DNA from 4 places in the Pseudomonas sp. 05L36 genome. Region 4 is predicted to be linked to each of the others. Evidence: predicted binding sites of a transcription regulator. Region 4 holds the regulator's gene; each other region holds the start of a gene.

Region 1 (7,985 bases), on a different contig from region 4:
CGGAGGTCGAACCGACCCTGGAAATCCTCGCCAACCATTACGCCCTCGGCGTGGTCACCAATGGCAACGCCGATGTGCGTCGGCTGGGGCTGGCGGACTACTTCAAGTTTGCGTTGTGTGCCGAAGACATCGGCATCGCCAAACCCGATGCGCGACTGTTTCATGAGGCGTTGCAACGGGGTGGTGCGACCGCTCAAACGGCGGTGCATATTGGCGATCATCCAGGAGACGATATTGCCGGTGCGCAGCAGGCGGGAATGCGGGCGATCTGGTTCAACCCGGCGGGCAAGGTCTGGGAAGCCGAACGGTTGCCGGATGCGGAGATTCGCAGCCTGACCGATTTGCCGGCGTTGCTGGCGCGGTGGAATACCGTTTAGTTTCGAGGGTGATTTCACAAAGATCGCAGCCTTCGGCAGCTCCTACAGAAATTTGCGTATACCTGTAGGAGCTGCCGAAGGCTGCGATCTTTTGCTTTTCCATGAGGCACGAAAAAGCCCGCAGCGACGGCGGGCTTTTTCAGCAAGCGGGTAGCAGGCTCAGATAGGCCGGCTGCCGTACTTGTTGTCTGGCTTCTTGGGCGGATCGGCGACCACATTGGCCTCCACTTCCTGCACCTTGCCACCCTTGGCCAAAAACTCCTCCATGGCCCGCGCGAGAGCATCGCGTTCCTTGTTCTTGGCTTCGACACTCGGCAGCTCATCGACCGATACCGCTGCCTTGGCCTTGCCTTTGGCGGTCGGAACCGGCGCATCACCGCCGTCGTCTTCAGCGACGTCTTCCGCCGCTGCTTCCAGACCTTCTTCAGTTTCGTCGTCGCCTACTTCGAGGTCGTCGTTTTCCAGATCATCGTCGCTCATGTTCTACCTCATGACTTGCGAAAAGCAGATTAGTTATAGCCCAGCTTTGCCCTCTGTCGAAGGCTGCCGGAAAAAAATCAACAGCCGCTGCTGACCAGCGGTTATGCCTCTTCACCGTGCACGGTGGCGAGGACTTTGCGGGCACCGCCATGATCACGGTGCTCGCCCAGGTAAACGCCTTGCCAGGTCCCCAACGCCAGCCGGCCTGCCGAAATCGGCAAACTGAGCTGACAGCCAAGCACGCTGGCCTTGAAGTGCGCCGGGAGGTCGTCCAGGCCTTCGTCGTTATGCTCATAGCCGTCTGTTCCTTGTGGGATCAGACGATTGAAAAATCGTTCGAAGTCGCGACGTACCGCCGGATCGGCGTTCTCGTTGAGGGTCAACGACGCCGAGGTATGCTGCAGCCACAAATGCAACAGACCGACCCGACACGCCTTGAGTTCAGGCAGGCCGGCGAGTAACTCGTCCGTTACCAGATGAAAGCCCCGAGGCCTCGCCCGCAAGGTAATCAGAGTCTGTTGCCACATACAGTTCTCCGCACGTTCGGGGCGCATTCTAGCGCGCTCTGGGAAAAAACAAAGGCCCTAATATTCCTTCAATCCTGTAAGCCTTCGACCGCACAAAAACACCCGACGCAAACATCGCAAAACCTGTAGGAAAAAACCATTCAGCTGTTCCTCCAACGACAAATTTCAGACAAAAAAATGCCCGGCAAGCCGGGCAAGTTTTTTATGCGCGTGCTTACAAGTTGTAGCCGCGTTCGTTGTGAAGCGCCAGATCGATGCCGACCGCTTCTTCTTCTTCGTTAATGCGCAGGCCCATGACCGCATCCAGCACCTTGAGGATGATGAATGTGGCGATCGCGGTGTAGATCACCGTGAAGCCCACGCCTTTGCACTGAATCCACACTTGTGCGGCGATGTCGGTGACGGTGCCGAAGCCACCCAGGGACGGCGCTGCGAACACACCGGTCAGGATTGCGCCGAGGATACCGCCGATACCGTGCACGCCGAAGGCGTCCAGGGAGTCGTCATAGCCAAGCTTGCGCTTCAGGGTGGTGGCGCAGAAGAAGCACACCACGCCAGCCGCCAGACCGATGACCAGCGCGCCCATCGGGCCAACGGTGCCGGCAGCCGGGGTGATTGCCACCAGACCGGCAACCACGCCCGAAGCGATACCCAGTGCGCTAGGTTTGCCATGGGTGATCCACTCGGCAAACATCCAGCCCAGCGCCGCAGCGGCGGTAGCGATTTGCGTCACCAGCATCGCCATACCGGCGGTGCCGTTGGCCGCAGCGGCGGAACCGGCGTTGAAACCGAACCAGCCGACCCACAGCATGGCCGCGCCCATCAAGGTGTAACCGAGGTTGTGCGGCGCCATCGGCGTGGTCGGGAAGCCCTTACGCTTGCCCAGCACCAGGCAGGCAACCAGACCGGCCACACCGGCGTTGATGTGCACCACCGTGCCACCGGCGAAGTCCAGAACACCCCAGTCCCACAACAGGCCGCCGTTACCGGACCAGACCATGTGCGCAATCGGCGCGTAAACCAGGGTGAACCACACGCCCATGAAAACCAGCATCGCGGAGAACTTCATCCGCTCGGCGAAGGCGCCGACGATCAACGCCGGGGTGATGATCGCGAAGGTCATCTGGAAGGTGACGAACACCGCCTCGGGGAACAGCGCCGCAGGACCGGTCAGGCTGGCAGGCGTGATGCCGGCGAGGAATGCCTTGCCCATGCCGCCGAAGAACGAGTTGAAGTTGATGACGCCCTGCTCCATGCCCGTGGTGTCGAACGCGATGCTGTAGCCATAAATGACCCACAGGACGCTGATCAGACCAGTAATGGCGAAGCACTGCATCATCACGGAAAGAATGTTTTTCGACCGGACCATACCGCCGTAGAACAGCGCAAGGCCGGGAATGGTCATGAACAGCACCAAGGCTGTAGAGGTCATCATCCAGGCGGTATCGCCGGAGTTGAGGACGGGTGCCGCCACTTCGTCTGCCGCCAAGGCAAGGCTGGGCATTACGATGGACAACAGGGCTCCTAGCCCTGCGAATTTACGCAGAGTCATATTGTTTTCTCCTGGGGCGTTGGGTTTGTGGCGGCTTAGATAGCGTCGGTATCGGTTTCGCCGGTACGGATGCGAATCGCCTGTTCCAGATTGACCACGAAGATCTTGCCGTCACCGATCTTGCCGGTGTTGGCAGCCTTGGTGATGGCCTCGATTACCCGGTCCAGATCCTTGTCGTCGATGGCGACGTCGATCTTCACCTTGGGCAGGAAATCGACCACGTATTCCGCGCCGCGATACAGCTCGGTGTGACCCTTCTGCCGACCAAAGCCTTTGACTTCAGTGACGGTAATGCCCTGCACGCCGATCTCGGACAGCGACTCGCGTACGTCGTCCAGCTTGAACGGCTTGATGATGGCAGTGACTAGCTTCATGAAAACTCTCTCCCGAATTGGTGAACTTGCCCCAGGAAAACAAACCCGTCTCAAGTCTAAGCGCAGTGCCTGGCTTTGTAACGCATCGTCGGCCTTACCTGCCCGTTCGACGCCAGCTAACCGCTCCTCACGAAGCACTCCCCCGTGTTTCGCTTGGCGCACTGCATTCGTCACAGCGACTGCATCAGTGCATGGGTCACCAGCATCTAAGCAGAAACCTTGCCATCTCCACAAAACTCATAGTTTTCAATCTTTTGCCGGCAGATGTCCGCCATATCGCAACAACACTCGCCGGGTTACGCACAATAACGGTGCGACGCCGTCCGTCCCCATGCGCGAAAAGTGTGCGCCCTTCGCCTGCGCAAAGAACTATAGACACTGCGTGATACACTGCCCGCCATTGTTTCCAGGACATTGCCCATGCTCGCGCCCAAAGACTTCCTCGACGCCCTCACCGGTACCGCCTCCCGCCTCTTCAGCGGCGACACGCCTCTGCCGAAAGCAGAAATCGAAAGCCAGTTCAAAATGTTGCTGCAAAGTGGCTTCAGCAAACTGGATCTGGTGAGTCGGGAAGAATTCGATAGCCAGATGGTTGTACTGGCGCGCACTCGGGCGCGGCTGGAGAGCCTTGAGGCGAAGGTGGCGGAGCTGGAAGCGAAGCTGAATCCGCCGACCGAGTAACCCCCCCAGCTCCCACCATCAAACCCGATCCAATTTGGGCGCGAGCTTGCTCGCGATAAGGTCGGAACGACCTTCAGAATCACCTGTAGGAATTGCCGCAGTCTGTGATCTTCAAGCCCGCAAGAATCCCGGCAACTTCCTACAAAGATCTCATTCGCCGTCCGATTGCGTCGCAAAGCTCCGGTTCCTAAGCTCACTCTCAGCTGAAGACCTTCGGGTCTGCCGGTTTTTTCCGGAGGCACCGGTTCGCCAACCCGCGCATCACTGCCACCCGATTCGTTTGACGAAAATCAGAGGCAGTTTCCTTCATTCGAATGCGGGAGCTGCACCCGCTCGAGAAAGTTCAAGCCCATGCTACATGGCTTGGATAATAGTTTGCGATGAACAAAATCTTCTAAATGGAATGCTGTTACCAACACCACAAGGAGCAACACCCATGAAACTGTATAAGTCTTTAATTGCGGCTTTCGCGCTGACTGCATTTCACATAAGTTCAGCTGTCGCCGGGCCGCCTGTGACAGTCACATTCAAGAACCTTGGAACACAGACCGCTACGTACACCCCCACAACCAACAATGAGGTTATAACAAAAGTAAACGCATCACCTACTCCACAAGAGTCCGTAATTGCAAATGGCTCGGATACGTACACCATACAAAGCCGGATGTTTCCTGGCCACAACTATGCTAATTTGCGATATCAAATGGGTAGAAAGAAATGTATTTATCTAACTACATTTGTGGAGACTGTTGGCCCAGGCGCGACCAAAATCCCAAAATGGAATAATACGGCAACGCCTAGCGGCGGCGCCACCTGCAACATCAAGGTAACTAGAACAAATCCGTCCTCCTATGCCTGGTCAGTAGTAATCACCATGAAATGAAGCATGTTGCGGGCCTTAAGTGGTTTGCAAAATCTTGCATAAGTATCAATATTATCAGGCGATAGATTATATTTTAGTCATCAAACATGGGAGTTGCAAAAAATGTTTAATTCACTAAACAATTCTGCAGTTAACAGCGGCCAAACGCTGGCTGGAACTAAAAAACTGACAGCGACTCCCAGCAAAAACCCAGGTGTCAACCAAAGTAGCCCCCAGGGCCCGTATGGCAACGCACGAGATAGCAGTACCGTTTCCACGCTAGCGAGCCAATTGAGCGAAGCCTCAGTACGTGCGCAGGCCCGGGATGTACGCCTGACTAAAATGGAACTGAGTTCGATAGCTAAAAACACATTCAACGAATTGGAGAGTGCTAATTATACTGCCAATAAATTAAAATACGACTCTGAAGCTCCCGACACAGATAATTCCACATTACTAGCGCGCGCCAAAAGTGCGACACAGTATACAAACGGGCTCGGCAAAAATCCGTTTTCGGGGATGCCCATGGATCAACTGGCCTTAATAACCTACGATGGCAGCAGCACCTTTACCGTCAATGAAAGACGGGCAGCATTGGAAGAATCGGCCAAACAAGAATTTGCATGGCGACAGAAAGTGGTGGCCCAAGCAGAATTTGAATATAACAGCACTGGAAAGCTTACCAACTTCTTCCAAAATGTCCTTGACCATTACAAGGGCCTGCCTCCCGTGGAGCAAGCACAGTATCCAAACAACTACGAAACCAAACTCAAGGACTGGATAGATTTAGACTTCAACTATTTTACGAATATCGCAGAAGGCAAAAAAAAGATGGATACCGAGCGCTTCGCCAGCAAAATCCTGGACGGTGACAGTAGTTTGTTTGACGACACAACCTCTTCCAAAGAAGCTGCTTCAACATAAATTATTTGATTTTGCACGCAGAATAAATTCGAGAAATCAAATACCTGCGATATGTTTTGCAGACACTCCTTATGCAACTCGCAAACAGCGTTGAGTAGTGCGATTGCTCAGGAGGTGGATTTGCCACCGCAGCCGAACGCAGCGTTTGGCTGATGTTACAGATCGTGACCTCAGCAACATTCTGCGAAAGTTTCCGTCCTCTCCGGCAAGACTCCACGACTACCCTTCAAAAACCCGCAGGAAGCGGCCCCCGTTTAGCTCAAGGAACGACCATGTCCCTCTCCATCGTCCACAGCCGCGCCCAGGTCGGCGTGGAGGCGCCAGCCGTTACTGTTGAAGTCCATCTGGCCAATGGTTTGCCGTCGCTGACCATGGTCGGCCTGCCCGAGGCGGCGGTGAAGGAAAGCAAGGACCGGGTGCGCAGCGCGATCATCAATTCGGGGCTGCAATTTCCGGCGCGACGGATCACGTTGAATCTGGCGCCCGCGGATTTGCCCAAGGATGGCGGGCGGTTCGATCTGGCGATTGCCTTGGGGATTCTCTCGGCCAGCGTGCAGGTGCCGACGCTGACACTGGATGACGTGGAGTGCCTGGGGGAGCTGGCGCTTTCCGGTGCAGTGCGGCCCGTCCGTGGGGTGCTGCCGGCGGCATTGGCGGCGCGCAAGGCCGGGCGCTGGTTGATGGTGCCGCAGGCGAATGCCGAGGAGGCTTGCCTGGCGTCGGGGTTGAAGGTCATTGCAGTGGACCATCTGCTGCAGGCAGTGGCACATTTCAATGGGCACACGCCCATCGAGCCTTACGTTTCCAATGGTTTGCTCTACGCCAGTAAACCCTATCCCGACTTGAATGAAGTTCAGGGGCAAATGGCAGCCAAACGCGCGCTGCTGATTGCGGCAGCGGGTGCGCATAACCTGCTGTTCAGCGGGCCACCAGGTACGGGCAAGACACTTCTGGCGAGCCGATTACCAGGGCTGTTGCCACCCTTGGCCGAAAACGAAGCACTGGAGGTCGCGGCGATTCAGTCAGTCGCCAGCTGTGTGCCGCTGAGCCACTGGCCGCAGCGACCGTTTCGCCAGCCACATCACTCTGCATCAGGTCCTGCACTGGTCGGTGGCGGCTCGAAACCGCAACCCGGCGAAATCACCCTCGCCCACCACGGTGTGCTGTTCCTTGATGAACTCCCGGAATTTGATCGCAAGGTACTGGAGGTACTGAGAGAACCGCTGGAATCCGGCCACATCGTGATTTCCCGCGCCAAGGACCGCGTACGCTTCCCGGCTCGCTTTCAACTGGTCGCTGCGATGAATCCCTGCCCCTGTGGATATCTTGGCGAACCGAGCGGCCGCTGTTCCTGTACGCCGGACATGGTGCAGCGCTATCGCAACAAACTGTCGGGGCCGCTGCTGGACCGCATTGATCTGCATCTAACCGTCGCACGCGAAGCCACGGCGTTGAATCCTGCGTTAAAACCCGGTGACGACACTGCCACCGCCGCCGAGTTGGTTGCCAATGCACGAGAACGGCAACAAAAACGCCAGGGCTGTGCCAATGCATTTCTCGATTTGCCGGGCCTGCGCAGACACTGCAAGTTATCCACAGTCGACGAAACCTGGCTGGAAACGGCGTGTGAACGGCTGACCTTGTCGCTGCGAGCGGCCCATCGACTGCTCAAAGTAGCGCGCACTCTGGCGGACCTTGAACAAGTCGATGAGATCAGACGCGAGCACTTGGCCGAAGCGCTGCAATATCGGCCAACAACACTCTAGTCAGCATCACCCCTTGCTGAGATCAACCAACGGCGTCTGCCGCACCTCAGTCTCCCGCCCACCCTGAATCTCGCTCACCTGCTTCAGCGCCTTATCCACAGCGGTCTTATCCGCGAGCAAGCCGTAGCTGATGCGGAACTGCTTCTGCTCCTTCGGCCCAATCATTGGCACCAGGTTCAGTGGCCGCTGATACCGGCGGTTGTAGGAAAAACTTGTGCCTGGCTCCAGCCCCGTGACATAGCCCTGCCCTTGGGTATCGGTGTTTTTCCACAGGGAGAACACGGGCAGTGTTTGAGTGTTGAAACCGACCGAGACGCCCAGGCTGCCGGCCTTGTTATGCAGGACGGTCAATGTATCGCCCTTGGCATCGGCGTACGGCACTACGTTGTAAACCGTTTCGTCGTAGTCCTTGGTCGGTGCACGATAGGTTTGCCAGTCCGGC
Region 2 (7,985 bases), on a different contig from region 4:
AACAGCGCGGTGCCGCGCAGGGGTTTGATCTTGACCAGGTTGAGACTGGTCGGCACATACAGCGAGTGCACGTATTCGCCGAACTTCATCACCTGCACGCCGCCGACCGCCACGTCCGCCGAGCGACGCAGCATGTTGAACATGCTGATGCGGGTATAGCGGGCGAAACGCTCGTTGATCATTTCCAGGGTCGGCATGCGTCCACGGACGATGCGATCCTGGCTGGTCAGGTCATAGCTTTTGACGGTGCCGGGTTCGGCAGCGTTTTCGGTCTGTACCAGACCATCGTCGACGCCATGCAACAGCGCGTCGATCTCATCCTGGGACAGCAGGTCCTGCACGGCCATGTCGTGTTCCTACTGCAGTACGAAATTAGTGAAAAGCAACTGTTCGATCACCACTTTGCCGAGCTCTTTCTGCGCCACTTCCTGGACGCTGGCGGTGGCTTTCTGCCGCAGCATTTCCTGGCCGACCGGCGAGGCGAGAGTCGCGAAGTCCTGCCCGGAGAACAGCATGACCAGGTTATTGCGGATCACCGGCATGTGGACCTTGAGCGCATCCAGATCCGCCTGATTGCGACCGAGCATGGTGATGCTCACTTGCATGTAGCGCTGGCGACCGTTCTGGTTGAAGTTGGCCACGAAGGCCGGCGCCATCGACTCGAAAATCGCTGGCTGTTTGCCGACGGCAGCGACTTGCGCCTCGGCGGCGGCAGGCTTGCTCTGAGCGCTGTGCATGAAGTACCAGGTCGCCCCCACGGACACACCGATCGCCAGCAGCAGGGCCACCACGATCACGATAATCAGCTTGAGTTTGCCTTTGGTTGCGGGGTCTTTTACTGCTGCGTCGCTCTTCGCCATGCCAATAATCCGTCACTAATCGGGTTTTCACAGTCGCACGGCAAGGCAAGAGCAAGTGTTATGCCATGTAGGAGCGAGCCTGCTCGCGAAAGACGTGAGAGCGCCGCGTTTATTCAGATGGCCCTCGTCATCGTTTAACTCCATCGCGAGCAAGCTCGCTCCTAAGAGGGTTCGTTCCCATGCCATGGGAACGATTGGAGTGATGGCTTTGATCAGGCGTAGTAATCGACCACACTGGAGCCGATCACGCGGGTGGTATTGGCAGCCACTTCAGCGACGCCCGGGGCCACGTCGTCATCCATTGAATCGAGGCGACCGCCGCTGGCATTGGTCCGCCCGCTCTGGCTTTGCCGGGCCTGTTCCTGCCCTTGGTGCGAACCACGGGACTGGTCCGACACGTTGACATCGACCTGCCCCATGCCCTGCTGCGCGAACATGTCGCGCAAGCGATGGACCTGGCCATCCAGCGCCTCACGGACACCCGGATGCGCACTCATGAACGTAACCTGGGTCTGTTGATCGGGAACCATGTTCACCCGAATGTCCAGGCGCCCGAGCTCAGCGGGCTGCAACTGGATGTCCGCCGCCTTGAGGCTGGCGCTGGACAGGTACATGACCCGGTTCACCACCTCTTCGGTCCACCCGCTCTGATGCATGGCGATCGGCTGGTTCACCGGCAAGGCATTGGCGGTCTTCGGTGTGGCCGCCTGGGTCAGCGCGGCCAGACGGTTGGCGAAATCATCGACACGGGTGTCGCTGCTGGCGGACTTGAGGTCTTTCAGGCCGTCATCGAGCAACCCGCTGAAAGCCTTGTCATCCCCTTGGCTGGTGCTGTTCTTGTCGGCCTGAACATCCAGCAGGGTCGCCATGCCGGCGGCAAAGTTTTGCGCCGGTGTCAGCTCACCATCAGCCTGGGCTTGTGCCTGTGTCGGCGCAGCCTTGGGCTGCGCCTGACTGGAAGCCGAAACGTGACCGCTCTGCTCCATTGCCAGGCGTAACGCTGGCAGGGCGTCGAGCGGATCGGCCTCGGGATCGAAATCGCCGTCAGCAGCAGCCTGTGCCGGTGTGGCTGTCACGGTGATTGCTGCGGCAACCGGCGTGTCAACCGTTGGCGGCACAATGTTGGCCGCGGCAGGTGTTGCCGGCGCTGGCGCAGTGACTACTGGCTGTACGGCTTGCTGCAACGAGGGATCAAGCGCCGGATCGAGCGGTGCGGTATCGACGACCGGAGCACGGTCGACATCTGACGCCTCATTGTCGGCGGTCTTGTCGTCAGCCTGCACCGGCGTATCGGAAGGCAAGGATTTGCCGCCATCGGCAACCACCGGCTCCCCGGCGGCAGACTTGTCGTCGCCAGCGTCTTTTTCTCCGGCGACATCGGAGCTTTTTTCGCGACTCGGCTTGACCGAGGCATCCGCCGACGCATTGGGCTTGTTCCGGGCCTGATTGGCATAGACATGAGCGAAGCTTGCGGCCTTGTCCCCAGGCTCAGCGGTCAGCGCCGGAGGATTGGCGCAGGCCGCTTGAATCTTGGCCTGCCTGGAGGCCTGAAGCAGAATATTGGGGGTAACGGGCATGAAACAGTCTCCGCTGCACGGGGCTCGTAAGTACAGTTGGACGAGTTAAATGCAAAGGTCGAGCCAGTTTCACTCGAAGGAGACAAAATGCAGCGCATGCTCAGATTTTCGCTGGGCAACGCTGTCGTTCAGCTTCGTACAGAGGCCGGATAGCGGCGAATTCGCGGTCGATTTCGCCGACCAGTTCCTGAACGGCGGCACATGGCAAATCTTTGGCCCGCTGTTCAAGTTGATGGCAGAGCTCGGTCAGCCTGACTGCACCCATATTGCTGCTGCTGCCCTTGAAGCTATGGGCGGTTGCAACGAGCAGTGCAGTACTGTCAGTCGTTCGCAAGACGTTAATGCGCGCTTCGGAGTCCGCAAGAAAGATATCCAGCAAATCCGCATAGCCCTCTTCCATCACTTCCTGCAATGCACTCAGCACGCCGCGATCCACATGTTTGTCGTTTTTGTCGTTCATTTGCTCACTCCTTGATCAAGAATGCGCGGATTACTGCGCAGCCTTCCAGATAAACTCCACACGTGCACTTCGACCATCGTCGGTCCAGCGGGCATTACGCCCCAACTGGCGGATCAGACTGACTCCACGTCCCGACAGGCGGATGTCATCCACAGGTCTTTTCATCACCCGCTCGACATCGAAACCCTTGCCGCTGTCTTCGATGTGAATGGTCAGGCAACCGCCGTCGTCTGTTGGCGTCACCTGCAAATGCAACCGTACATGGCCTTCCTGAAGTTCGTCCAGACGGGTATTACGCTGCTGATAATAACGCGCAAAACCCGATGCATCGCGCTTGAGGCTCGAGTCCAGCCCCAGCACGCCATGCTCCAGCGCATTGGAATAGAGTTCCGCCAGCACACTGTAGAGCGCACCGCTCTGGCCCCGCAGACCATGGACCTCAAGCAGCAATTGCAACAGATAAGGCAAGGGGTTGAAACGCTTCAGTGTGGCGGCGCGAAACTCGAAACTCACCGACCAGTCCAGCGGGCACGACTGGCCGCTGTCGGAGTAGACCAACGCCGGCGGCGTGATCTGCGCCGGCTCCAGCAAGCTGATTTCGACCATGCTGACATCGTCGCGCGCTTCACCGCCAAACTGTCGCAGCGCATGCTCGATCTCTTCGAACAGCGCATCCGGCTGGCGATTGGCGGCGAACACCTGCTGCAATCGCTGCACGCCAAACAACTGGTCATTGGCGTCGCAGGTGTCGATCACCCCATCGGACAACAGGAAAACCCGATCCCCGAGCGCCATGGGAAACACCTCGGTACGCTCATCGAAGGACTCCGGACTCAGCACCCCCAAAGGCAGGTGCCGCGCCGGCAGAGGCGTTCGCTCGCCACTGGCAATGCAATGCAGATAACCGTCGGGCATGCCGCCGTTCCAGACCTCCACTGAATGACGCTGAAAACTCAGACACAGCAACGTGGCACAGCAGAACATGTCCACCGGCAGAATGCGCTTGAGCTTGGCATTCATCTCGCGCAGGGTTTCCGCCAGGCCATAGCCCTTGGCGGTCATTCCGTAGAAGACTTCGGCCAGGGGCATGGCGCCCACCGCCGCCGGCAGACCGTGGCCGGTGAAGTCGCCCAGCAGCACGTGCATGTCGCCGGCCGGGGTGAACGCGGCCAGCAACAGATCGCCGTTGAACAGCGCATAGGGCGATTGCAGATAACGGATATTCGCAGCGGCATTCAGGCAGCCGGAGTGCGCCACCTTGTCGAAAACGGCCTTGGCCACACGCTGCTCGTTGAGCAGGTAGTCGTGGTGCCGGGCGATCTGATCACGCTGTTGCAGCACGGTCTCCTGCAAGCGCCGCAAGCGATCCATCGCCTTGATCTTGGCGGCGAGAATCACCTGGTTGTAGGGCTTCGCCAGAAAGTCGTCACCGCCGACTTCCAGGCAACGGGCCAGGGCTTCGCTTTCGGACAACGAGGTGAGGAAGATGATCGGCACCAGGGTTTCCCCGGCCAGGGCCTTGATTTGCCGGGCCGCCTCGAAGCCGTCCATCACCGGCATCATCGCGTCCATCAACACCAGGTGTGGTTGCTGCTGGCGAAACGTGTCGACCGCTTCGGCACCGTTGGCCGCCGTCAGCACTTCGTGCCCCAGGCGGCGCAGGATGCTCGACAGCAACAGGCGATCGGCGGCGCTGTCCTCGGCAATCAGGATCTTCAGCGGCTCCAGTGGCTGCATGGCAATCAACTGATGTCGAACAGCTTGTCGAAGTTGGAGATGGCGAGGATTTTGCGCACGTCGGTATTGCTGTTGACGACGCGCACATCGGAGTCGTCGCCACCGGCGTGATCGCGCAGCAACAGCAGCATGCCCAACGCAGAGCTGTCGAGGTAGGTCGCATCTTTCAAATCGACCACGATCGAACTCGGCATTTTGCCCTCGGGGAGCTCATAGGACTCACGAAATTCCTGATGCTTGGCGAAATCGAATCGTCCTTTGACCGATATCGTCAACTTTTGCCCATCAGGGGACACTTCGGTAACGACTGGCATTCAATGGCTTCCTTGTCTTTGGAGAACGTACGTGTAGAAGGTTTAGCACTTGGTGGGAATAGGAGCAAGATCAAAAGATCGCAGCCTGCGGCAGCTCCTACAGGGGATTGCATTCTCATGTAGGAGCTGCCGCAGGCTGCGATCTTCTAATACGGATCCTGACGCGGCAAGCGCTGGGACAACTCATCCAGCAGTTTCTGTTCGCGCCGGTCCTCAAGCGCCCGCGCCTCATCGGCATAGCGCTGAACCAGCTTGCGCAAACCTTCGACCCGGGCAAACGCCTGCTGCCAGGTTTCCCGCGCCTTGTTCAGGTTGTTCTGATGCCAGGCCAGGCTTTGCCGCTGCTGGTCGATGGCCGTGCCCAGTTGCGCGAGAAAGCCCTGATAACCCAGCAACCATTGGCCCGAGACGCCACCGCTGCCGCGTACGATCCATTGTTCCTGATAGTCGAGACGGAAGGCTTCAAGGTCGGCGAGTTTGCTTTGTGCCAAACGCACTTGCCCCTGAAAGTGCCCCAGGCGCTGGACCGCGGTTTTCTCGGCCTTTTCGGCCATTTCCACCACCGGCGCCAGCCTTCCTGCCCGACTCAGGGCCATGATCGCTTAACCGCCCGCCGCGGGCGCGAAGATCGAGGCGAGATACGCTTCGCTTTCACCCAGGCTGATGCTGTCGTTGAGACCCTGACGCAGGTATTTGACCAATTGCGGCTGCAGGGAAATCGCCAGATCGGTCTCGCGATCTCCGCCGGCGACATAGGCGCCGACGCTGATCAGGTCGCGACTCTGCTGATACCGCGACCACAATTGCTTGAAATATTGCGCACGGGCCATGTGTTCCGACGAGACCACCGCCGGCATCACCCGACTGATGGACGCTTCAATATCGATGGCCGGGTAATGCCCCTCTTCGGCCAGGCGCCGGGACAGCACGATGTGCCCGTCGAGCACGCCCCGTGCCGAGTCGGCAATCGGGTCCTGTTGGTCATCGCCTTCGGACAGCACGGTGTAGAACGCGGTGATCGAACCACCGCCCTTCTCCGCATTACCGGCCCGTTCCACCAGTTTCGGCAGCTTGGCGAATACCGACGGCGGATAGCCCTTGGTCGCCGGCGGCTCGCCGATGGCCAGGGCGATTTCCCGTTGGGCCTGGGCGAAACGGGTCAGGGAGTCCATCAGCAACAGGACATTCTTGCCCTTGTCGCGGAAATACTCGGCGATGCGCGTGCAATACATCGCCGCGCGCAGCCGCATCAGCGGCGCATCGTCCGCCGGGGACGCCACCACCACTGAACGCTTGAGCCCCTCTTCACCGAGGATGTGCTCGATGAACTCTTTAACTTCACGGCCTCGCTCACCGATCAGCCCGACGACGATGATGTCGGCCTCGGTGAAGCGCGTCATCATCCCCAGCAACACCGATTTACCGACACCGGTACCGGCAAACAGGCCCAGCCGCTGGCCGCGCCCGACCGTCAACATGCCGTTGATGCAACGGATGCCCACGTCCAGCGGTTCACTGATCGGTTCGCGCTTGAGCGGGTTGATGGTCGGGCCATCCATTGGCACCCAGTCTTCGGCCTTCATCCCGCCCTTGCCGTCCAGTGCACGGCCGGCGCCATCCAGCACCCGCCCGAGCATGCTCATGCCCATCGGCAAACGCCCGGTATCGGACAAGGGAACTACGCGGGCACCGGGTGCGATGCCAGCGACGCTGCCGACCGGCATCAGAAAGACTTTACTGCCGGAGAAACCCATCACTTCGGCTTCGACCTGCACGGGGTGATAGCTGTCGTCGTTGATGACCATGCAGCGACTGCCCATGGCGGCGCGCAGACCTTCGGCTTCGAGGGTCAGGCCGACCATGCGCAGCAAGCGGCCCTCAAGGATCGGCGCGCCGGCAAGCGTAGTCGCCTCGGCGTAACTGCCCAGGCGCCTGGCGAAGCTGGTGCGCTCAAGGCGCATCAGGCACATCCGCTACTGGCGCGGCAGCAGGCTTGCTGTCGACCGGCAGTTCCAGGCTCAAGTCCGGTGCGGCCGGGTGCAAGGACTGTTCGTGCAACTGGTCGAACAGCTTGTCCATCACCTGCGCGACACGGGTTTCGACTGTGGCGTCGATGCGGCTGTGTTCTGTCTCGACCCGGCAACCGCCGGGCAACAACGACTCGTCCTCGACGATGCGCCAGGTTTCTTCATGGCGTTCGCGCAGGGCTTTGACCTGTTCGAAATCCTGCGGGTTGATATACAGCCGCACATTGCCCACGCCCAACGGCAAGAGCTTTAGAGCCTCGCGCATGACGTGTTCGATTTGCGTGGAGTCGATGGCCAGTTCGCGCTGGATCACCTGTTTGGTGATGTGCTGCACGAGGTCGACCAGGGTTTTTTCGATCTGGGTGTCCTGCTCGGCGATGGGCTCGAACAGATGGCTCATCAATTGCTCCAGCGCTGCAATCTTGGCGGCCAGGACCACCTCGGCTTCCTGGCGGACCTTGAGCGTGGTGCTGTGGAAACCTTCCTTCTCACCCACCGCAAAGCCTTCGTTGTAGGCTTCCTGGCGAATGCTTTCGAGCTCTTCGAGGGTCAGCGGCTGGACTTCCTCCAGCGGCACTTCCTCCATTTCCGGCGGCTCGGGTTCAGGCGTTGGTTCAGGCTCCGGCTCCGGCGGGTCGAAACTGGGCAGCGCCCAGGACTCGAAGCCACCGACATCCCTGGCCCGGATCAGGTCAGTGGGTGCATCATCATTCTTGACCATGGTGTTAGATCATTTCCTCGCCGCCCTTGCCGCCGAGAACGATTTCTCCGGCTTCGGCCATACGGCGGGCGATGGTGAGGATTTCCTTCTGCGCGGTTTCCACGTCGCTGACGCGCACCGGGCCCTTGGCTTCCAGGTCGTCGCGCAACAGTTCGGCGGCACGCTTGGACATGTTCTTGAAGATCTTCTCCTTGACGCCTTCGTCCGAACCCTTGAGGGCCAGCACCAGCACATCGGAGGACACCTCGCGGAGCAGCGCCTGGATCCCGCGGTCGTCGACATCGGCCAG
Region 3 (7,985 bases), on a different contig from region 4:
GGTGAGCTTGTTCGACGGCCTGGCGCAACGAGTTCAGCGCCTCGGTCGATTCGGTAAACAACTCACTGATGAACTGCCCATGGCTGCGTTGACCGCTGATGGCCAGCAGCATCTCCGCCGCCGGGTTCATGTACTCGAGGCGCAGTTCGGCGTCGAGCAGGATGGTGGCAGTGGTGAGGTTGTCGAGTAGCAAACGGTGGAGTGCGTCGCTAATGGTCATCGGGACCTCTTTTAGGGCAGAGCATGCGCAAGAAAAAAGCGCTGGTACGGGCAAAATGCAAAAACCAAACCAAGGCTCCGAAAAGAAGCGTTCAGCGCCTGAAACGGGCGTTTGACGCTCGTTTGCGTGGCGCTTTGCCAGCTTTGGCGGGTACTTTCGAACCAAAATGGGTTGGGATGTGAGTACGGTGCAAGCAATTGCACCAATATAGTGCGCAAACCTGAACGAGGTTAGAACAGTCGCAAGAATGGATTTTTTTCTTCGGCGGGTTTGTTGTTGAGCTGGCATTCCGGCCGCTGGCCGTAGTCTTCGAGAGTGCAGGGTTTGATCTTGCGCTTCTGGGCGAGAGACGTGCGCTGCATGTGGAAAGGTTGGTTGGCGGTGCGTTCGACGATGCGCCCCTGTTCGTCGAGGATTTCCACCGACAGGGTATGGCTGCCGCGATCGATGTTGCTCAATGGGAACACCGGGCTCAGGCCGGGTTCGGCGGTGGGCTGGCCGTCGAGCAGCAACCGGTAGCTGTGACCGGGTTGCAGGGCGGGTTCGTTGGTGGCGCTGACGATGACTTCGCCGGTATTGCTGCGGATGGTTGCGTCGGGTTCCGGGATCAGGATGCGCAGCACCTCATAGTGGAGCAGCGCTTGTACTTCGGGACTGCTCTGGGCAAGCAACGGCGCTGCACTGTTGGGGTTGGCCGCTATTCGATTGCTCATTGTCAGCGGTACACGCTTGGCGTTGCCGGATTTGGGCTGGTCGGTGAAAACCCGATTGCCCTGGGCGTCGACATACATGAAGACCTCTGCCGAGGCGGGCAGGGCGATCAGGCAGGTGATCAGTAGCCACGCCTTCAAGGCTTGTGCACCCGCTGTACAGTGAATGTCTCCGCAGGGCTCTGCTGCACAACGTTTTCCCCGTCGATCACTTGTACGGCGAGACGGTGTTCGCCGCGATCGATGTTCACCAGTTGCAGGGTCGGCACATTGCCTGGCTGGCCGTAGGGCTGATCGTCCAGCAGTAGCTGCAACAGGTGGGGGGCTTGCAGGCGCGGCTTGATCAGTACCGTTATGGTGAACGTGCCGTTGTTGGCACGCAGGGCTTCGGTGGTGGGCAGGCCGGTCAGCGCCAGTACTTCATAGGCCTTGTGGGGCGGTTCATTGCGAGCGGCTTCAGCAGCAGGTGCGGCCTCGCCGGGAGGCTGGCGCTCGACGCTGTTGAGGGGCGGCAAGTCGACCGGATGGGCGCTGACGCCGTCAGGCGGTTGATTGCTGTACGCGGTGGCGCCGTTGGCGTCCGTGTACTTGTAGATCTGCGCCGTGGCGGGCAGAACGATCAGCAGCAGGATGAAGAGAAAACCGCGACCCATGGAATTGACCGGAAACGAAAGCATTGGGTTGCAGCATAGGCCAGGCTGGGTGTTTGTCCCAAGCAGGTAACATTTGAGTGTAATTTGTCGAGACATCCTGAGCGCAGAAAACCCCTGTAGGAGCTGGCTTGCCAGCGAAAGCGTCTGACCATTCAACATAAACGTCGACTGACATACCGCATTCGCTGGCAAGCCAGCTCCTACAAGGTTCCATAGCGTTTTCGATATTCATTGGCAATAAAAAAGGCCTCCACGAAGGAGGCCTCTTTTTGTCACGCCGCTTGCGCAGGCGCTACCGGATCAGCAGCTGTAGTACAGCTCGTATTCCAGTGGATGTACGAAGGTACGTACCTTGATTTCTTCTTCGCTTTTCAGGGCGATGTAAGCGTCGATGAAGTCGTCGCTGAAAACGCCGCCTTTGGTCAGGAACGCACGACCTTTGTCCAGCTCTTCCAGGGCTTCTTTCAGGCTGCCGCAAACTTGTGGGATCTCTTTGGCCTCTTCAGGCGGCAGGTCGTACAGGTTTTTGTCAGCGGCATCGCCAGGGTGGATCTTGTTCTGGATGCCGTCCAGACCAGCCATCAACAGTGCGGCGAAGCACAGGTACGGGTTGGCAGCAGGATCCGGGAAGCGTGCTTCGATACGGCGGGCTTTCGGGCTCGACACGTAAGGAATACGGATCGAAGCGGAGCGGTTGCGAGCCGAGTAGGCCAGCATCACTGGAGCTTCGAAGCCTGGAACCAGACGCTTGTAGGAGTTGGTCGCCGGGTTGGTGAAGCCGTTCAGGGCCTTACCGTGCTTGATGATGCCGCCGATGAAGTACAGAGCGGTATCGGACAGGCCGGCATAGCCTTCGCCTGCGAAGGTGTTCTTGCCATCTTTCCAGATGGACATGTGTACGTGCATACCCGAGCCGTTGTCGCCGTACAGCGGCTTAGGCATGAAGGTAGCGGTACGGCCGTAGGCATCGGCTACGTTGTGCACGACATACTTCAGGGTTTGGGTTTCGTCGGCTTTCTTCACCAGGGTGTTGAACTTGACGCCGATTTCGTTCTGGCCGGCAGTCGCCACTTCGTGGTGGTGAACTTCGACGGTCAGGCCCATTTCTTCCAGTGCGTTGCACATGGAGGTACGGATTTCGTGGTCGTGGTCGAACGGTGGAACCGGGAAGTAGCCGCCTTTGACGCCTGGACGGTGGCCTTTGTTGCCGCCTTCGATGTCCTGGTCGGACATCCACGAACCTTGTTCAGAGTAGATCTTGAACATGGAGCCGGAAATGTCGGACTTGAACTTGACCTGGTCGAAGATGAAGAACTCTGGCTCTGGACCGGCGTACACGGTGTCACCGATAGCGGTGGCTTTCAGGTGCTCTTCGGCGCGCTTGGCGATCGCACGTGGGTCGCGATCGTAGCCTTGCATGCTCGAAGGCTCGATGATGTCGCAGACCAGGATCAGGGTCGGTTCTTCGGTGAACGGATCCAGAACAGCGGTGGAGTCGTCCGGCATCAGGATCATGTCGGAGGCTTCGATGCCTTTCCAGCCAGCGATGGAGGAACCGTCGAACATTTTGCCGACTTCGAAGAAGTCGTCATCCAGCGCATCGCGAGCCGGCATGGTCACGTGGTGCTGAGTGCCTTTGGTGTCCGTGAAGCGCAGATCAATCCACTTGACGTCATGATCTTTGATGAGTTGAACCGACTTCGACATAGTGTCCTCCGGGTGGCTTCGGGCTGGTAATGGATGCCCTTAAATGTGGGTGATGCCGGCGCGAATACTCTGCCAAGGCAACCTGCCTCACAAGGGAGCAAATTGCATGCCAGTGCCCCAGCATGGGTTTTTTGCCCCAATTTCACGCCTGTCAGGCGGAAAAGTACCTTAAAGCGGAAAATCCCGCCCTACAATGTGGCGCTCATTTCAACAAATGACCTGTTTTGGTGCGCGCGAAACCTTCTGCACATTAACTGGTTAAACCTTGAGCAATTTCCGCTATAATCCGCGCCCCCCTTTTTCGGCAGGCCCTGCGCGCGCTGTTTCCATGAAATTAATCGTAAAAGTCTTCCCCGAGATCACCATCAAGAGTCGACCTGTCCGGACGAAATTTATCCGCCAGTTGGCCAAAAACATCCGCGCCGTGCTCCGCGATCTGGACCCGGCCGTGGTGGTGAGCGGCGTGTGGGACAATCTCGAGCTGGAAACCCGCGTCACCGACCCGAAAGCCTTGAAAGAGATGGGTGAGCGCCTGACCTGCATGCCGGGCATCGCGCACTTTCTGCAGATCGACGAGTACCCGCTGGGCGACTTCGACGACATCACCGAAAAGTGCAAACACCACTACGGCGATGCGCTGGCCGGGAAGATTTTCTCGGTGCGCTGCAAGCGTGCGGGCAAGCACACGTTCAGCTCGATGGACGTCGAAAAATACGTCGGCAGCAAGCTGCGTCGCGAGTGCGGCGCCGCCGGGATCGACCTGAAAGCTCCGGAAATCGAAGTCCGGATCGAAGTTCGCGACCAACGGTTGTTCGTGATCCACAGCCAGCACAACGGCATCGGCGGATATCCGCTGGGCGCCCTGGAGCAGACGCTGGTGCTGATGTCCGGCGGCTTCGATTCCACCGTGGCGGCCTACCAGATCATGCGCCGTGGCCTGATGGCGCACTTCTGCTTCTTCAATCTGGGCGGACGTGCCCACGAACTGGGCGTCATGGAAGTCGCGCATTTCATCTGGAAGAAGTACGGCAGCTCCCAACGCGTGCTATTTGTCAGTGTGCCGTTCGAGGAAGTGCTGGGCGAAATTCTCGGCAAAGTCGATAACAGTCATATGGGCGTAGTATTGAAGCGTATGATGTTGCGCGCTTCCTCCCAAATTGCCGATCGACTGCACATCGAGGCGCTGGTAACCGGTGAGGCGATCTCCCAGGTGTCGAGCCAGACGTTGCCAAACCTGTCAGTGATCGACTGCGTGACCGACAAGCTGGTGTTGCGTCCGCTGATCGCCAGCCACAAGCAGGACATTATCGACACGGCAATCGAAATCGGTACCGCCGATTTCGCCCGGCACATGCCGGAGTACTGCGGCGTCATCTCGGTCAATCCGAAGACAGCGGCCAAGCGCTATCGCGTCGAGCATGAAGAGAAAGAATTCGATATGGCGGTACTCGAGCGTGCGCTCGAAAACGCCAAACTGGTGCCGATCGATCGCGTGATCGATGAACTGGGCCAGGACTTGCAGATTGAAGAAGTCAGCGAAGCGCTGGCCGGTCAGATCGTCATCGACATCCGTCACCCGGATGCCGCTGAAGACGACCCGCTGGACCTCGCTGGCATCGAGGTACAAACGATGCCGTTTTATGCAGTGAACGCTCGTTTCAAGGAACTGGACCCTACTCGCCAGTACCTGCTGTATTGCGACAAAGGCGTGATGAGTCGCCTGCATGCCCACCATTTGCTCAGTGAGGGGCATGCCAATGTGCGCGTTTATCGACCGAGCTAAGTGCCCGGGGCTGTTTGCCTGTGGCCTGCGTCACCGGCCCCCCGATGCCACCGTCAAGCTGTAACGGCTTTCACGGACGCTACTGTTAATCGCTGCCAAGACTTGTCAGCACACCGAATCCTCTGATCGAGATACACAAGTGATCGAAAATCTACGCAACATCGCCATCATTGCCCACGTTGACCATGGTAAGACCACCCTGGTAGACAAACTCCTGCGTCAATCCGGCACCCTGGAGCGCAACGAGCTCAACGACGAGCGCGTGATGGACTCCAACGACCAGGAAAAAGAGCGCGGTATTACCATTCTGGCGAAAAACACCGCCATCAACTGGAACGGCTACCACATCAACATCGTGGACACCCCGGGCCACGCCGACTTCGGCGGTGAAGTTGAACGTGTAATGTCGATGGTCGACTCCGTTCTGCTGCTGGTTGACGCTCAAGACGGCCCTATGCCGCAAACCCGTTTCGTGACCAAGAAGGCTTTCGAAGCCGGCCTGCGTCCAATCGTGTGCATCAACAAGGTTGACCGTCCAGGCGCGCGTCCGGACTGGGTTCTGGACCAGATCTTCGACCTGTTCGACAACCTGGGTGCCACCGAAGAACAGCTGGACTTCAAAGTCGTCTACGCCTCGGCCCTGAACGGTATTGCCGGTCTGGAACACACCGACATGGCTGAAGACATGACCCCGCTGTACCAGTCGATCGTCGACAACGTACCAGCACCGAAGGTTGACCGTGATGGTCCGTTCCAGATGCAAATCTCGGCACTGGACTACAACAGCTTCCTGGGTGTTATCGGCGTTGGCCGTATCGCTCGTGGTAGCGTCAAGCCGAACACCCCGGTTGTGGCTATCGGCGCCGACGGCAAGAAGCGTAACGGTCGTATCCTGAAGCTGATGGGTCACCACGGCCTGCACCGTATCGACGTTGAAGAAGCTTTCGCCGGCGACATCGTGTGCGTGAGCGGTATGGACTCGCTGTTCATCTCCGACACCCTGTGCCAGCCGGACAATGTCGAGGCGATGAAGCCTCTGACCGTTGACGAGCCAACCGTTTCCATGACCTTCCAGGTAAACGACTCGCCTTTCTGCGGTAAAGAAGGCAAGTTCGTGACTTCCCGTAACATCAAGGAACGTCTGGACAAAGAGTTGCTGTACAACGTTGCACTGCGCGTTGAAGAAGGCGACTCGGCCGACAAGTTCAAGGTTTCCGGTCGTGGTGAGCTGCACCTTTCGGTACTGATCGAAACCATGCGTCGCGAAGGCTTCGAAATGGGCGTTGGTCGTCCTGAAGTGATCATCCGTCAGGTTGACGGCGTGAAGCAGGAACCGTTCGAAAACGTAACCATCGACACCCCTGAGGAATCCCAGGGCAAGGTTATGGAAGAGATGGGCCTGCGTAAGGGCGACCTGACCAACATGGTGCCGGATGGCAAAGGCCGTGTGCGTCTGGAATACAACATCCCTGCTCGTGGTCTGATCGGTTTCCGTAACCAGTTCCTGACCCTGACCAACGGTGCTGGCATCCTGACCTCGATCTTCGATCGCTACGACACCATGAAGTCCGGCGACATGTCCGGCCGTCAGAACGGTGTTCTGGTATCGGTAGAAACCGGCAAGGCTCTGACCTACTCCCTGGAAACTCTCCAGGCGCGTGGCAAGCTGTTTGTTGAACACGGTCAAGAGATCTACAACGGTCAGATCGTTGGTCTGAACAGCCGTGACAACGACATGGGCGTCAACCCAACCAAAGGCAAGAAGCTCGACAACATGCGTGCTTCGGGTAAAGACGAAACCATCGCTCTGGTTCCACCTGTTCGCTTCACCCTGGAACAGGCTCTGGAATTCATCCAGGACGACGAGCTGTGTGAAGTGACTCCTAAGTCCATCCGTCTTCGCAAGAAGATCCTGGACGAAGGCGAGCGTACCCGCGCTGCCAAGAAAGCCAAGGCATAAGATTTAGCCTTGCTTAACAAAAACGCCCCCGGTCGAAAGGCCGGGGGCGTTTTTGTTTGTCTGGGGTTTGTGTGGCGTTTGTACTGGCCTCATCGCGAGCAAGCTCGCTCCCACAGTGTTCGAGGTGAACCACAAATTGTGTGAACACCACAGAACCCCTGTGGGAGCGAGCTTGCTCGCGATGAGGCCAGTACCAGCGCCGCAAATTCCGGGGGTATCAGAACCGCTCGATACTCCGCGAATTCTGCACGCGCTCCACTTCTTTCGGCTTGTACGCGCAATACCCCGGCCGCGGGCCGATTTTCGGGTGGTTGCGGCAGGTATCCGGGCGCTTTTCATAAATAGTGCACAGACGGCTCTTACGATCCAGGTACAGGCAATCGTTGTTGCTCATGCGCTGGAGGGTAAAGATTCCTGACTTCTGGTTGAAACGCTCGACCAACCCTTCCTTTTGCAGGCGTTTGGCGATGTTCTTCGGCGGATCGCCCAGCTCGAACTCATCAACCACGCCGATGCGGATCAGGTCCTTGATCTTGACCTCGACGGGCAGGGTGCAGCAGCTGGACATGCACGAGCCGCACATCGGGGCAGAGTACTTGGCCCAGGTATCGAGGCGGTCGATCTCTGCGGCAGCGATCAGGTTCGGCTTCATCATCGTTTGTTACCAGCGTGTGCATCAGGGCGCGCGATCATACCGGGACTGGTGGATTTTTGAACAACCTTTCGCCAGATTTTTTCACTGCCGGCCAATAAGCCGCTAATCCGGCACGGCCCCTGCATTGAATCAGGTATACGACAATGTATTGCCGACCCGATTCGCACTTACAGGAAAAACTGCCGAACCAGAGCCTCTACCGCCTGTCAGACCGTCTAGGCTCAGACAACCCAAGCTCGCTCGAGGTCCTATCGATGACTCAAGAACCACTTGTTCGCGAAGCAGAGGTGGCCGCAT
Region 4 (7,985 bases):
CCAGCGAGGCGTACCTGATCGAGGACGGCAAGATCACCGCTCCGGTCAAGGGCGCGACTCTGATCGGCAACGGGCCGGAAGCCATGAGCAAGGTGTCGATGGTCGGTAATGACCTGTCGCTGGACAGCGGTGTGGGCACGTGTGGCAAGGATGGGCAATCGGTGCCGGTGGGTGTCGGCCAGCCAACGCTGAAGATTGATGCGATCACCGTGGGTGGCACGGGCGCATAAGGATAGGGACATCTCCTGTAGGAGCTGCCGAAGGCTGCGATCTTTGCCTTTTTTAATGATCAAAAGATCGCAGCCTTCGGCAGCTCCTACAAGAGCTTCGGAGAATTAACGCAGACCGCGTTGAGTCTCGTCCAGCTCACGGATGTACTTGAAGATTTTACGGCTGGAAGCAGGAGGCTTGTTTTGCGCAACCTCATGCTGGGCCTGACGGATCAGGGAACGCAATTGCTGGCGGTCCGCGTCCGGGTAGTCGACGACGAATTTCTCCAGAACGGCATCGTCGCCGGCGATCAGACGATCGCGCCAGCGCTCCAGGTTATGGAAGCGTTCGTTGTATTGACGGGTGGAGGCATCGAGTTGATCGAGCAGAACCAGAATGGCGGCAGTGTCCTGATCGCGCATCAGTTTGCCGATGAACTGAAGGTGCCGTTTACGCGCGATGTTCGCGGTGTGCTTGGGCGCATCGGCCAGAGCCCGACGCATTCCGTCGGTCAAGGGCAGTTTTGCCAGCAAGTCAGGCTTGAGTGTTGTAAGGCGCTCGCCAAGGTCAACCAGAGCATGCAGCTCGCGTTTAACCTGGGATTTGCTTTTTTCTCCCGTATCGAGGGAGTCGTCGTAAGAATCAACCATGGTGGCCGTCCGCAAAGAAACGCCGCCATGATAACCAGTCGGGGGCCGCTTGTCCGGCCCGGTCGCTCGATGACCGTTACCGAAAGCAGAATTTGAGTGGAGAACAGCATGAGTGCAGTTGAAAGCGTCGGCCCACAAGCGTTGCCGGCACTGCAGGAACAAGTCGAGCAGATCATCGCTGAAGCCAGGCGCCAGGGCGCCAGCGCCTGTGAAGTGGCGGTGTCACTGGAGCAGGGCTTGTCGACCACGGTGCGTCAGCGTGAAGTCGAAACGGTAGAATTCAACCGCGATCAGGGTTTTGGCATCACCTTGTACGTCGGTCAGCGCAAAGGCTCGGCCAGCACATCGGCCAGTGGTCCGGAAGCGATTCGCGAAACCGTCGCCGCGGCACTGGCCATCGCCAAACACACTTCGGAAGACGAAGCCTCGGGCCTGGCGGATGCCGCGCTGATGGCGCGGGATATTCAGGATTTCGACCTGTTCCACCAATGGGACATCACTCCGGAACAAGCCATCGAACAGGCCTTGGCCTGTGAAGCCGCGGCGTTTGCTGCCGACAGCCGGATCAAGAACGCTGACGGCACCACTCTCAGTACCCATCAGGGTTGCCGCGTTTATGGCAACAGCCACGGGTTTATCGGTGGTTACGCATCGACTCGTCACAGCTTGAGCTGCGTGATGATCGCCGAAGCGGACGGCCAGATGCAGCGCGATTACTGGTACGACGTGAACCGCCAGGGCAATCTGCTGGCCGATCCGGTCAGCATCGGCCAGCGTGCCGCGCAACGGGCGGCGAGCCGTCTGGGAGCGCGTCCGGTGCCGACTTGTGAGGTGCCGGTGCTGTTTTCCGCAGAGTTGGCCGGGGGCCTGTTTGGCAGTTTCCTGTCGGCGATTTCCGGCGGCAGCCTGTATCGCAAGTCTTCGTTCCTTGAGGGCACTCTCGGCCAGAAGCTGTTTCCGGAGTGGCTGACCATCGACGAACGTCCGCACTTGATGCGAGCCTTGGGCAGCGCGGCGTTCGATGGCGATGGCCTGGCAACCTACGCCAAACCGTTCGTCGAAAAAGGCGAGTTGGTGTCGTACATCCTCGGTACCTACTCCGGCCGCAAGCTCGGCATGCCAAGTACGGCCAACGCCGGCGGCGTGCACAACCTGTTCGTCACCCATGGTGATGAAGACCAGGCGGCCTTGCTGCGGCGCATGGGACGCGGACTGTTGGTCACCGAGTTGATGGGCCAGGGGCTGAACATGGTCACCGGCGATTATTCCCGGGGCGCAGCGGGTTACTGGGTCGAGAACGGCGAAATCCAGTTCGCGGTCCAGGAAGTGACCATCGCCGGCAACATGCGCGATATGTTCAAACAGATCGTTGCCGTGGGTAACGACCTGGAACTGCGCAGCAACATTCGCACTGGTTCGGTGTTGATCGAGCGGATGACGGTGGCGGGCAGCTAAGCTCAGACCGTTGCATAAAAAAGGCGCGCCACCCAATGGGTGGCGCGCCTTTCTTTTGATGTTTATTCGCCTTCGTCGAAGTAGTTATTGATCAAGGCTACCAGCGCGTCCATCGCTTCCTTTTCCTGCTCGCCTTCCGTGCTCAGATGGATTTTGGTGCCCTTACCGGCAGCGAGCATCATCATGGCCATGATGCTTTTACCATCTACTGTGGATTCAGGTGTGCGTCCTACCCTGATCGTGCAGTCCTTGAACTGGCCGGCGACCCCGACGAATTTTGCAGAAGCACGGGCATGCAGGCCCAGCTTGTTGATGATTTCGATTTCCAGAGCAGGCATCGCGATGTGAATCCTTTAGCTGAGGTCGCGGTGGCGAACCTGGACGTTCTTCAGGGTTTTTTGCAGCGCCTGCCCCAGACGCTCGGTCAGGTAGACGGAGCGGTGATGTCCGCCAGTGCAGCCAATGGCAATGGTGACATAGGCGCGGTTGCTGGCGGCAAAACGAGGCAGCCACTTTAGCAGGTATGTGGAAATGTCCTGGAACATCTCTTCGACATCCGGCTGTGCCGCCAGGTATTCGGCAACCGGTTGATCGAGCCCGGACTGCTCGCGCAATTCCGGTTTCCAGTAAGGGTTGGGCAGGCAACGCACATCGAACACCAGGTCGGCGTCCACCGGCATGCCACGCTTGAACCCGAAGGATTCCACCAGGAACGCAGTGCCCGGCTCGGGCTGATTCAACAGACGCAGTTTGATGGCGTCGCGCAGCTGGTACAGGTTCAGGCTGGTGGTGTTGATCTTGAGATCGGCGAGGTCGGCAATCGGCCCGAGCAGGTCGCTCTCGACGCTGATGGCTTCGGCCAGCGAGCGGTTGGCGTTGGTCAGGGGGTGACGACGGCGGGTTTCCGAGAAGCGCTTGAGCAAGGTTTCTTCGTCGGCATCCAGGTACAGCACATCGCACTGGATGTGGCGGTTGCGGACTTCTTCGAGCAGATCGGGGAAGCGTGACAGGTGGCTGGGCAGGTTGCGCGCATCAATGGAAACGGCGACCAGCGGCTGTAGCAGCTCGGTATGAATCAAGGCTCGTTCGGCCAGTTCCGGCAGCAGACCGGCAGGCAGGTTGTCGATGCAGTAGTAGCCGTTGTCCTCAAGAACGTCGAGGGCGGTACTTTTACCTGAGCCGGAACGGCCACTGACGATGATCAAGCGCATGATTACTGACCGTTTTGCTCGTCCAGGACAACCTGATACAGGGCTTCGTTGCTTGCAGCATTACGCAGTTTTTCGCGAACTTCCTTGCGGTCGAGCATGCTGGCGATTTGTCGCAGCAGCTCAAGGTGCGCATCGGTGGCGGCTTCCGGGACCAGCAATACGAACAGCAAGTCAACCGGCGCGCCGTCGATGGCGTCGAAGTCGATAGGGGCGTCCAGGTGCATCAATGCACTGATGGGTGAAACACAGCCCTTGAGACGGCAGTGTGGAATAGCGATGCCGTTGCCAAAACCGGTGGAGCCGAGTTTTTCACGGGCAATCAGTGCCTCGAAGACATCTTGCATCTCCAGGGCCGGCACTTCGCGGGCGATCAGATTGGCAATTTGCTCGAGGGCTTTCTTTTTACTGCCGCCCGGCACGTTCACCAGGGAACGGCCGGGGGTCAGGATACTTTCAAGTCGGATCATGGGTTGGGAGTGTTAACGACCGGTTGCACCCTGGAGGAGGCTCTGGGTCTTTTCCTTATGCTTTTTGAGTTGTTTATCCAGCTTGTCGGTGAGTGCGTCGATCGCGGCGTACATATCGGTATGTTCCGCGTTGGCGACCACTTCATTCCCGGGAATATGCAGCGTGGCTTCGATTTTCTGCTTCAGTTTTTCGACGGTCATCGTGACCTGCACATTAGTGATCTTGTCGAAATGTCGCTCCAATCGTTCGAGTTTTTCGCCGATGTAGGTGCGAAGAGGTTCGGTCACTTCCAGTTGGTGTCCACTGATGTTGACTTGCATACAGCTTCTCCTTCGTTGCCAGTGCATAAAGCGGCAGGCAGAAATGCCTGCCACTGGAACGCTGTGGCGTGGCTCTACATCAACCGCTTGCGTTCGCTCGAAGGCGCGATCCCGAGGGATTCGCGGTACTTGGCGACGGTGCGGCGAGCCACCTGAATGCCTTGTGCCTCCAGTAAACCAGCGATCTTGCTGTCACTCAATGGCTTTTTCTGATTTTCCGCGGCAACCAGTTTTTTGATGATCGCGCGGATCGCCGTGGACGAGCATTCGCCGCCTTCGGAGGTGCTGACGTGACTGGAGAAAAAGTACTTCAGTTCATAAATGCCCCGGGGGGTGTGCATGAACTTCTGGGTGGTCACCCGTGAAATCGTCGACTCATGCATGCCGACCGCTTCGGCGATGTCATGCAGGACCAACGGCTTCATGGCTTCGTCGCCATATTCGAGGAAACCACGCTGATGCTCGACGATCTGGGTGGCAACCTTCATAAGGGTTTCATTGCGGCTTTGCAGGCTCTTGATGAACCAGCGGGCCTCCTGCAACTGATTGCGCATGAACGTGTTGTCGGCGCTGGTGTCGGCGCGGCGCACGAAACCGGCGTACTGGGCGTTGACCCGCAGCCGTGGCACCGACTCCTGATTCAGCTCCACCAGCCAGCGCTCGTTGTCCTTGCGCACGATAACGTCAGGAACGACATACTCGGCTTCGGTGGACTCGATCTGCGAACCCGGGCGCGGGTTGAGGCTCTGGACCAGCTCGATGACCTGGCGTAGTTCATCTTCCTTGAGCTTCATGCGGCGCATCAGTTGGCTATAGTCGCGGCTGCCAAGCAAGTCGATGTAATCGGTGACCAGGCGCTTGGCCTCAGCCAGCCAAGGGGTCTTGGCGGGTAGCTGGCGCAATTGCAGCAGCAGGCATTCGCCCAGGTTGCGGGCGCCGATGCCGGCGGGCTCGAATTGCTGGATGCGATGCAGGACCGCTTCGATTTCGTCCAGTTCGATGTCCAGTTCCGGATCGAAGGCGTCGAGGATTTCCTCGAGGGTTTCGTCCAGGTAGCCCTGATTGTTGATGCAGTCGATCAGGGTCACGGCGATCAGGCGATCGGTGTCGGACATCGGGGCCAGGTTCAGTTGCCACAGCAAGTGGCTTTGCAAGCTTTCGCCGGCCGAGGTACGGGTGGTGAAGTCCCACTCGTCGTCGTCATTGCTGGGCAGGCTGCTGGCGCTGGTCTGGTAAACGTCTTCCCACGCGGTGTCGACGGGGAGTTCGTTGGGGATGCGCTCGTTCCAGTCACCCTCATCGAGGTTATCAACCGTCGGGGCGGTTTCCTGGTAGGAGGGTTCCTGGATGTCGGTGTTGGGCTTCTGTTCGGCGTTGTCGGCCAAGGGGTCGGTGTTATCGAAGTCGTCGCCTTCTTCCTGGCGTTCGAGCATCGGATTGGACTCCAGGGCCTCCTGGATTTCCTGTTGCAGGTCCAGGGTCGACAATTGGAGCAGGCGGATAGCCTGTTGCAGCTGCGGTGTCATCGTCAGCTGCTGGCCCATTCTCAAGACTAGCGATGGTTTCATGGCAGGGGCTTAACACCTTATTCGCCGGCGCACACGCGCCATCCACTACAGGGCGCCGGGGCGCCAAACATAAGCAAATTATATGCCTGAAACTGTCGTGTTTGCCTAGAGCACTGTAACAATAAAAAAGAGTTGTTTTTTATCGAGACAAGCGCTCGTCGACCAGTCTCGCACCTCGGTGTCTTACAGGCGGAATTCGTGGCCCAGGTACACTTCCTTCACCAGGTCGTTGGCCAGGATGGTTTCAGCGTCGCCTTCGGCGATCAGTTGGCCGTCGTTGACGATGTAGGCGGTTTCGCAGATATCCAGGGTTTCACGAACGTTGTGGTCGGTGATCAGCACGCCAATGCCTTTGGCCTTGAGGTGGTGAATGATCTGCTTGATGTCCCCGACCGAAATCGGGTCCACGCCGGCGAAGGGTTCGTCGAGGAGGATGAATTTCGGGTTGGTGGCCAGGGCTCGGGCGATTTCCACGCGACGGCGCTCACCACCAGACAGGCTCATGCCGAGGTTGTCGCGGATGTGGCTGATGTGGAATTCCTGCAGCAGGCTTTCCAGTTCCTTGCGCCGACCGGCCTTGTCGAGTTCCTTGCGGGTCTCGAGGATGGCCATGATGTTGTCGGCCACCGACAGTTTGCGGAAGATCGATGCTTCTTGCGGCAGGTAGCCGATACCAGCCTTTGCGCGGCCGTGCATCGGCTGGTGGCTGATGTCCAGGTCATCGATCAGGACGCGGCCCTGGTCGGCCTGCACCAGACCGACGATCATGTAGAAGCAGGTGGTCTTGCCGGCGCCGTTCGGGCCAAGCAGGCCGACGATCTGACCGCTGTCGATGGACAGGCTGACGTCGCGCACGACCTGGCGGCTCTTGTAGCTCTTGGCCAGATGCTGAGCTTTCAGAGTTGCCATTACTGGGCCTTTTTCTCGTCGGTTTTCTTCTTCGGCTGGATCACCATGTCGATACGCGGACGCGACTCGGTCACCTTGCTGCCGGTGGCGCGACCGGCGCTGGCCAGCTTCTTCTCGGTGTCGTAGACGATTTTCTCACCTTGGGTGGTGTTGTTGTCCTTGTCGATGACTTTGGCCTTGTCGATCAGCACAACGCGATTTTGCGTTGCGTGGTACTGGATGGTCACACCCCAGCCCTGGACGGGTTTGGTGTCGCCCGCCGTTTGCAGTTGCTCGAAGTAGGCCAGGTTGCCCACCGAGGTAACCACGTCGATGTCGCCATTCGGGGTGCGGGTCATGGTCACCTTGTTGCCGGTAACCTTCATCGTACCTTGGGTAATGATCACGTCACCGGTATAGATGGCAATACCTTGCTTGTCGTCCAGTTGGGCATCGTCGGCCTGAATGCGGATAGGCTGCTGTTGATCTTCCGGCAGAGCCCAGGCGCTCACGCTTCCCAGTGCTGCGCCCAGACTGAGCAAAATCGGGAGGGTTTTAACGAGCCTCATACTGTCCTCTTACGTTCGATAGCAGGTGTATCCTGCTTTCTTTCAAATACGCCTTCATTCCCTTGCCAGTCGATACACCGCCAGCGCCGTCGATTCTAACGTCTTGCTCTGTCTGCGCATATTGCTGCTGCGGGAACACGGTCATGCGGGTGCTGGTGATCAGGGTTTTACGGTTTTTCTCGTCGAAGCGCGTGATGCGCACGTCATCGATCAGTTCGACCTGTGTGCCATCAGGGTTGACCTCGCCGTGCAGGCTCTGGACGTGCCACGGAAATTCAGTGCCGCGGAACACATTCAGGTCGGGGTTGGTCAGCAATGTCACCTCGGTCGCTTTCAGGTGCTCGACCTTGTCGGACACCAGATCATATTGCAGCTTGCCGTCCGGCAGGTACTGCACGCTGTGGGCGTTGATGGCGTAATAGTCGATCGCGCTTTCATCGACCGGCGTTACCGGCTTGTCGAGGAAGCGTTCCGGGCTGATGTTCCAGTAGCCAGCCGCGGCGAATATCGCCGCGATGCAACTGTACATCAGGGTGTTGCGAAACTTTTTGCTCAGCATAGTGGGCTCACAGGTACGCCGCATTGGCCGCATCGAGGCGGTCCTGGGCGCGCAGGATCAGTTCGCAGAATTCGCGAGCGGCACCTT

Evidence for each region. The regulator sigma-54, encoded in region 4, starts transcription at its own class of promoters, with help from an activator protein. The targets are predictions, from matches to a motif close to ANTGGCATNNANNTTGCTNT.
Region 1: a site for sigma-54 is predicted at 3,518-3,537, ahead of glnK (P-II family nitrogen regulator). Genes of this name have one in related genera too.
Region 2: a site for sigma-54 is predicted at 2,486-2,505, ahead of AC1DKH_RS24035 (flagellar hook-length control protein FliK). Genes of this name have one in related genera too.
Region 3: a site for sigma-54 is predicted at 3,385-3,404, ahead of glnA (type I glutamate--ammonia ligase). Genes of this name have one in related genera too.

What each region holds. Positions count from the first base shown of each region.
Region 1 is NZ_JBFTOU010000004.1:18,962-26,946, forward strand. Features, by position in the region: gene AC1DKH_RS05655 (HAD family hydrolase) at 1-377, shown strand, start outside; gene sutA (transcriptional regulator SutA) at 537-857, opposite strand; gene AC1DKH_RS05665 (secondary thiamine-phosphate synthase enzyme YjbQ) at 959-1,384, opposite strand; gene AC1DKH_RS05670 (ammonium transporter) at 1,599-2,936, opposite strand; gene glnK (P-II family nitrogen regulator) at 2,972-3,310, opposite strand; gene AC1DKH_RS05680 (accessory factor UbiK family protein) at 3,731-3,991, shown strand; gene AC1DKH_RS05685 (hypothetical protein) at 4,428-4,874, shown strand; gene AC1DKH_RS05690 (hypothetical protein) at 4,977-5,777, shown strand; gene AC1DKH_RS05695 (YifB family Mg chelatase-like AAA ATPase) at 6,050-7,543, shown strand; gene AC1DKH_RS05700 (aldose 1-epimerase family protein) at 7,550-7,985, opposite strand, start outside.
Region 2 is NZ_JBFTOU010000026.1:45,850-53,834, reverse strand. Features, by position in the region: gene fliM (flagellar motor switch protein FliM) at 1-347, opposite strand, end outside; gene fliL (flagellar basal body-associated protein FliL) at 357-860, opposite strand; gene AC1DKH_RS24035 (flagellar hook-length control protein FliK) at 1,073-2,437, opposite strand; gene AC1DKH_RS24030 (Hpt domain-containing protein) at 2,538-2,897, opposite strand; gene AC1DKH_RS24025 (ATP-binding SpoIIE family protein phosphatase) at 2,928-4,634, opposite strand; gene AC1DKH_RS24020 (STAS domain-containing protein) at 4,640-4,948, opposite strand; gene fliJ (flagellar export protein FliJ) at 5,095-5,544, opposite strand; gene fliI (flagellar protein export ATPase FliI) at 5,551-6,909, opposite strand; gene fliH (flagellar assembly protein FliH) at 6,899-7,696, opposite strand; gene fliG (flagellar motor switch protein FliG) at 7,701-7,985, opposite strand, start outside.
Region 3 is NZ_JBFTOU010000010.1:96,951-104,935, reverse strand. Features, by position in the region: gene glnL (nitrogen regulation protein NR(II)) at 1-220, opposite strand, end outside; gene AC1DKH_RS13755 (hypothetical protein) at 244-402, shown strand; gene AC1DKH_RS13750 (DUF4124 domain-containing protein) at 451-1,071, opposite strand; gene AC1DKH_RS13745 (DUF4124 domain-containing protein) at 1,068-1,583, opposite strand; gene glnA (type I glutamate--ammonia ligase) at 1,884-3,290, opposite strand; gene thiI (tRNA uracil 4-sulfurtransferase ThiI) at 3,619-5,073, shown strand; gene typA (translational GTPase TypA) at 5,213-7,033, shown strand; gene AC1DKH_RS13725 (YkgJ family cysteine cluster protein) at 7,251-7,688, opposite strand; gene AC1DKH_RS13720 (glycogen/starch/alpha-glucan phosphorylase) at 7,943-7,985, shown strand, end outside.
Region 4 is NZ_JBFTOU010000006.1:151,726-159,710, reverse strand. Features, by position in the region: gene tldD (metalloprotease TldD) at 1-230, shown strand, start outside; gene yjgA (ribosome biogenesis factor YjgA) at 336-860, opposite strand; gene pmbA (metalloprotease PmbA) at 969-2,315, shown strand; gene AC1DKH_RS09175 (HPr family phosphocarrier protein) at 2,378-2,653, opposite strand; gene rapZ (RNase adapter RapZ) at 2,669-3,526, opposite strand; gene ptsN (PTS IIA-like nitrogen regulatory protein PtsN) at 3,529-3,993, opposite strand; gene hpf (ribosome hibernation-promoting factor, HPF/YfiA family) at 4,006-4,314, opposite strand; gene AC1DKH_RS09155 (RNA polymerase factor sigma-54) at 4,389-5,882, opposite strand; gene lptB (LPS export ABC transporter ATP-binding protein) at 6,066-6,791, opposite strand; gene lptA (lipopolysaccharide transport periplasmic protein LptA) at 6,791-7,339, opposite strand; gene lptC (LPS export ABC transporter periplasmic protein LptC) at 7,326-7,898, opposite strand; gene AC1DKH_RS09135 (KdsC family phosphatase) at 7,906-7,985, opposite strand, start outside.